2 linked regions of the Ruficoccus amylovorans genome follow. The protein of the gene in region 1 interacts with the protein of each later gene in a pairwise test. Links are inferred from orthologs where the notes say so. Each region holds a gene or a part of one and is shown on either strand. Other genes may lie near its edges. The genes, in order: cysE and cysK.

The links.
Region 2: the proteins of cysE (region 1) and cysK interact in binary tests that used the Escherichia coli proteins (3 or more experiments, as listed by UniProt). The link is inferred for Ruficoccus amylovorans from one-to-one orthologs.

Annotation. Positions count from the first base shown.
Region 1 is NZ_JACHVB010000035.1:223,982-227,192, forward strand. The notes cover bases 289-3,184. They hold cysE (serine O-acetyltransferase), read right to left. Parts: upstream 2,179-3,184; coding sequence 1,399-2,178; downstream 289-1,398. Other genes in these bases: H5P28_RS12610 (AraC family transcriptional regulator), read left to right, coding at 452-1,288; H5P28_RS12620 (thioredoxin family protein), read left to right, coding at 2,294-2,905; H5P28_RS12625 (abscisic acid-deficient protein Aba4 family protein), read left to right, coding at 3,032-3,184. Outside these bases: more of H5P28_RS12625, read left to right, coding at 3,185-3,211.
Region 2 is NZ_JACHVB010000035.1:351,440-354,620, forward strand. Bases 187-3,052 are described here. They hold cysK (cysteine synthase A), read left to right. Parts: upstream 187-1,072; coding sequence 1,073-2,032; downstream 2,033-3,052. Other genes in these bases: H5P28_RS13125 (exodeoxyribonuclease III), read right to left, coding at 187-492; infA (translation initiation factor IF-1), read left to right, coding at 726-1,001; H5P28_RS13140 (cryptochrome/photolyase family protein), read left to right, coding at 2,362-3,052. Outside these bases: more of H5P28_RS13125, read right to left, coding at 1-186; more of H5P28_RS13140, read left to right, coding at 3,053-3,181.

The sequences.
Region 1 (3,211 bases):
AGGGCTTGTAGCCGCCGACCTGGACGGTGCAGATGACGTAGTTGGCGTTGCGGATGGCGGCCTTCTGGTCGAGGGTGGCCTCGATGCGGGCGGGGACGCCGAGCTTCTTCGCGATGCGGCGCATCATAATGTCGGCGACCTTGAGGCGCTCGGGGGAGATATCCATCAGGCAGATGGTGGCGTCGGCCAGTTCGGGAAAGCGCAGGATGTCGCCGATGAGGGTCTTGGCGAAGACGACGGAGCCGGCTCCGATGAGGGTGATTTTGCAGGACATGGGTCTGGGAATGGATTGCTGGTTTAAAAGAAAATATGGGCGGCAGGGTGCCGGTTGGTCATGAATTCACTGCCTGACATTAAGACTCGGTTGAGGCCATTTATCAAGCGGTCGGTTGTGACCAATGATATGCAATTTGTGATGGACGCTTTCAACGGATCGCAGGAAAGTACCCGCATGCCAGACCTGCTGAAGTGCATTTATTACGGTGTCGAGAGCTACTCATCGAACCGCTACTTCTACGACAATAAGACGCGCGGCGACGGATCGGATGGGGTGTTTGTGATTCAGCGGACAATCAGAGGGGCGGCTTTTTACCGGGACCGGCGGGAGCATGTGCGCGTCGGGCCGGGCCAGGCCATGCTCTTTTGCCACGGGGAGGACTCCTGCTACGGCTACCCCGAGGATGCGACCGAGCCTTACGAACTGGAGTTTCTGGCCATGACGGGGGAGCGGTCGCTGTTTGACGCCGTGCGGCAAAAGGCCGGCTCGCGGGTGGCACTCGCGGCGCATTCGGAATCGCTGGCGGCGTTTCAGGCTTTGGCGTTCCATGTGCGGGAGCACCGCTTCAGGGACCGCTTTCACGAATCGCTGTGCGGGTACGAACTACTGATCGCGCTCTTGCGGCAGGCATGGACGGGCGACCTCTTGCACGACCCGGTGGCAGCCGCCCGTGAGTACATTAAAAACCACTACAGCGAGCCGCTCACCCAGCAGGAAGTCGCCGCGCACGTGGGGCTGAGCCGGGAGCACCTGACGCGCTCCTTCCGGCAGCGCTTCGGGACGACTCCCGCCCGGCTGTGCGAAGATCTTCGCATGGGCAAGGCCCGCGAATTACTCAGTTTGCAATTCCGGTCCGTTTCGCAGATCGCGGCCAATTGCGGCTACACCGACGCCAACAGCTTCGCCCGCGCCTTTCGCCGCCGAAACGGGGTTTCGCCTCAACAATTCCAGCAGTTCGCTATGCCCGGCCACAGGCCCACCCCAAGCGATCCCACGCTGCGGTCGCGTTGAGAGTCATCGCTTCCCAAGGGGGCAGGAGCCTTTCTGGCTCCGATGGGGCGCAGCCCCATGATTGCTGCTCCAGCCGGAGCGCAGCTCCATGATGGCTGCTCCAGCCGGAGTCAGGAGCGGATGCACTGGTCCATGCTTTCGGCCGGGTCGGGGTCTTTGGTAAAGCCGACGACGACGGCGGGCACGCCGACCACGGTGGCGTGCGGGGGCACATCTTCGACCACGACGGAGCCTGCGCCGATGCGCGCGCCCTGGCCGATCTCGATGTTGCCCAGCAGCTTGGCCCCGGCCCCGATGAGCACGTTGTGGCGCACCTTCGGGTGGCGGTCGCCCGCGACCTTGCCGGTGCCGCCGAGGGTGACTTCGTGCAGGATGGAGACGTGGTTTTCGATCACGCTGGTCTCGCCCGCGACGAAGCTGGTGGCATGGTCGAGCAGGATGCCGCAGCCGATGCGGGCTGCCGGGTGGATGTCCACTGCGAACACCTCCGAGATCAGGCTCTGGAGGTAAAGGGCGAGCTCTTCGCGTCCGTTGGTCCACAGCTCATGGGCGACGCGGTAGCAGGTGATGGCCTGAAAGCCCTTGAAGTAGAGCAGGGGGGCCAGGTAGTTCCTGCAGGCCGGGTCGCGCTGCTTGATGGCGAGGATGTCATGGCGGATGCTCTGGCCGATCTTCGGGTTGGAGCGGAAGCACTCGCAGAAAACTTCTTTCAGGTAACCCTCCGGGGTGGCGTGGTAGGCGAGTTTGCGGGACAGGCGCACGGCCAGCGCGCTCTCCAGACTGTCCTGGCTGAGCACGACTTCCTCGAACAGGCTGGCCAGGGCCTGCTCCTTGCGGGCGGCTTCCTCGGCTTCTGTTCGCATCTGTTCCCAGACCTGATCGTTTTCCATGTGGGCTAGCTAAACGCGCTTTGCGGATTGAGCAAGGGATTTGACAGCAAAGTTTTTCCGGGGAACCTTTGCCCCCTGCGACAAACTAAAGGTAACCCTCTCATCCTTATTCACTATGAAAATCCTGACCTATCCTCTGATTGTTATCGCCTTCCTTGGGGCCGCGTTCGCGGCGCAGGGGGCGCCCAAGCCCGGTGACAAAGCACCGGACTTTACCCTGCAAGGAGCCGACGGTAAGGAGTACACGCTCTCCGACTATGAGGGCCAGTATGTAATCCTCGAATGGCTCAACCACGGCTGCCCGTACGTGAAAAAGCACTACGACAGCGGCAACATGCCCGCCACCCAGGCCAAGCAGACGGCCGACGGCGTGGTCTGGCTGAGCATCGTCTCCTCCGCGCCCGGCAAGCAGGGCTACGAAACGCCGGAGCAAACGCTCAAGACCGCCGAGGCCAAGGGCTCGAAGGCGAGCGCCATCCTCCTCGACCCGACCGGCAAGGTGGGCAAGGAGTACGGGGCGAAGCGCACGCCGGAGATGTTTATCATCAACCCGGAAGGCGAGATTGTTTACCACGGGGCGATTGACAGCATCAGCTCGGCCAGCCAGGCCGACATCAAGGACGCCAAGAACTACGTCAACGCCGCTATGGCCGAAGCGAAAGCCGGGCAGCCCGTTTCCCAGGCCAGTACCCAGCCCTACGGCTGTGGCGTGAAGTATCCGAACTGATTGTTACGGATCAGGAGCGCATCGAAAAACGTTGCGCCGCTCAATTTTTCAAAAGCCTCCAGAGCGCATGTTCCGGGGGCTTTTTTTGTTTTCAGAGGGAAGGGGCAGGGTATTGTCAGGGGCATCATGCCGGGGTGGACGATAGAATTACTGGCCGGGGAGCGGATTACCCGCGCCTTCTGGATCATTCTCGCGCTGCCCGCGCCGTTCTGGCTGGCGGTGATCTTTTTCCCGTCCGCGCGGGTGGTGCGGCACATCTGCCAGCCGCTGGTGGCCCCCACGATTCTGGTTTTCGCGCTGCTGTAT
Region 2 (3,181 bases), 130 kb from region 1 along the record:
GCGGTTGGCCTGCGGGCGGGCGATATCGATTTCCTCGTGGGCGACGTTAAAGTCCCCGCACACGACGACGGATTTTTCCTTCGCCAATGCGGTCAGCATTTCCCGGAAGGCCGGGTCGAACTCACCTGTGCGGTAGCCGAGTCGCCGCAGCTCGTTCTGCGAATTGGGGACATAGACATTGACCAGGTAGAAGCGTCCGAAGTCGGCCACCTGCACGCGGCCCTCCTGCGGGTGCAGGGCGCGGTCGGGCCAGTCGAGGTTTACACTGGCGGCCGGAACGTTGGAAAAAATAGCCGTGCCCGAGTAGCCTTTTTTTTCCGCCGAGTGGTAGTACTGGCAGGCGTAGGGGATTTCGAGTTTGGGGATGTCTGCCTCGGACGCTTTAATCTCCTGCAGGCAGAGGATATCGGGTTGGTGGGTGCCGACGAAGTCGCCAAAGCCTTTTTTCATGACGGCGCGCAGGCCGTTCACATTCCAGGAGACGAGGGTCAGTTCGTTGGGCAGGGACGGATTGGATTCACTCACCGGTACAGCCAAAGCCCTGCCGTCGCGGTGGACAAGATTTTAGCGTGTCTTTGTTTTTTCTGCCGGATTTGGGGTTATTTCGCAGGGCGGATAGGCCGCTGTGCCCGTAAATACTTGACTAAACTAGGCAACCGGGCTCATTTATTACCCTTTACACAACTCCATTCCAGCTCATTCCAGCGAAAGTTAGTTCACACTGCATGTCCAACGAAGTCATCGAAGTCGAGGGTAAGATCGTCGCCGTTCTGCCCGGTACCATGTTCCGGGTAGAACTGCCCAACAAGCACGTCGTGCTTGCCACCATCTCCGGCAAGCTGCGTAAGAATTTTATCAAGATCACGACGGGGGACATGGTAAAGATGGAAATGACCCCGATGGATCTCAACCGCGCCCGCATCACCTACCGCCTGCGCAACGCCAACCATAACCGCAATGCGCCCATGCGCAGCTTCGGCCCCCGCCGCCGCGGCCGCTAGGCAACGCGGTGGCCTTTCGCGTCCTGCTTTTTGTCCTCTCACCCGTTTAACCCACCAATCCCTTATCAGTCATGTCTGGAGCCTATAACAGCATCACGGAAACGGTCGGCAACACGCCGTTGATCAAACTCAACAAACTGACCGAAGGCCTTGAAGCCGAAGTCTGGCTCAAGTGCGAATTTTTCAACCCGCTCTCCAGCGTCAAGGACCGTATCGGCCTGGCCATGATTGAAGCGGCGGAAAAGGCGGGCAAGCTCAAGCCCGGTGGTTTTGTGATCGAGCCGACCTCCGGTAATACCGGGATCGCCCTGGCCTTTGTCTGCGCCTCGCGCGGCTACCGCTGCCTGCTGACCATGCCCGAGACGATGTCGCTGGAGCGCCGCGTGCTCCTGCGTATGCTCGGCGCCGAGATCGTCCTGACACCCGGCCCGAAGGGCATGGGCGGGGCCATCACCCGCGCCGCCGAACTGGTCGAGGAGTACAAGGGTGAGGCCTTCATGCCGCAGCAGTTTGAAAACCCGGCCAACCCGGAGGCCCACCGCCGTACCACAGCGGAGGAGATCTGGAAGGCGACCGGCGGCAAGATCGACGCCTTTGTCTCTGGCGTGGGCACGGGCGGGACCATCACCGGTGTTTCTGAGGTTATCAAGTCGCGCAAGGAACTTTACGCCGTGGCCGTCGAGCCCGAGGCCAGCCCCGTCATCAGCGGCGGTAAGCCCGGCCCGCACAAGATCCAGGGCATCGGTGCCGGCTTCATCCCGAAGAACCTGAACACGGAGATCGTGGACGAGGTCATCCAGATTACCAATGAGCAGGCCTTCTCCACTGCGCAGGAACTTACCGCATTGGAAGGTATTCCGGTCGGCATTTCCTCTGGGGCTAATGTTCGCGCCGCGCTGACGCTGGCCGCCCGTCCTGAAATGGCCGGGAAGAAGATCGTCACGGTGGCCTGCAGCTCGGTCGAGCGTTACCTGAGCACCCCGCTGGCTGAAAAGGCCCGGCAGGAGGTTGCCGCCGGATTCAATATCTGAGCCGATTTCGCAACCCGTTTGCTTTGAAAGACTCCCGGTTTGGCCGGGAGTCTTTTTGTCTCTCGGTATAAAAATCCTGCACATCTACAGGATCTGACGGATTGGCTTTTGGTAAAATAGAGGTAAAATAGGCTTGTCTTGGGTGGAATAGCTCAGGATGCTGTAGTTCTTCTACAGGTAGATGTAGTAGCAGTAGTGGTAGCTTAAGGACCGCCGCCCTTCGGGGTGGCGGTTTTTGCTACCCGACCGCATATGAGCAAGGCCGCGATTGAAGGGTCTTTTGTGAGAATACCGAAGGGATAATCGCCCGGGCTTGCGATTTGCGGGACATGCTATTGGTTGTCCGGCAGATGCTTTCCTCACCTGCGCGACCCTCTCTGCTCTGGTTCCGGCTCGATCTGCGGCTGGAAGATAACCCCGCCCTGGCCGACGCACTCGCGGCAGGCGGGCCGGTGCTCCCGGTCTTTGTTCATGATCCGGCAGGCGAAGGGGCTTGGGCTCTCGGCGGCGCTTCCCGCTGGTGGCTGCATCATGCGCTGGCTGATCTGGCTGATCAACTCGACCGGCTTGGTCTCCCGCTGATTTTACGCGAGGGGGATGCGTCGGGCTGCCTGCGTGAGCTTCTGGCCGAGACAGGGGCCGAAGCGGTGTATGCCAATCGCCGTTACGAACCTGCGGCTATCGCGCAGGAGGCGGAGGTAGCGGAGGGCGTGCTGGCATCCGGGGCTAAAATTTATTTTAGTAACGCGGCGCTGCTTTTTGAGCCCTGGGAGATCCGTAACAAGTCCGGTAATCCCTTTCAGGTGTTTACGCCCTACTGGCGGACCTGCCGGGAGCAGGGGTGGCCCGGCCCGGTACGGGTGGATTTAAAAAAGCTGGCAAAAATACCCGCCAAAGAATGCCCGCGTTCGCTCGCGCTGGACGAGCTTGGCCTGCTGCCCGACAAGGACTGGGATGCGGGCTTTTACGAGGCTTGGCAGCCGACGCGGGAGGGGGCGTTGGCGAGACTGGAGACCTTTGTCCGCGAGGGGCTTGACGAGTACGAGGGAGAGCGTGACCGTCCGGACCAGGACGGGACTTCGCGGCTTTCGCCGTACCTTCACTTCGGGCAGATTGGACCGCGAGAGGTTGCCGCCGCGCTAAAGCAGG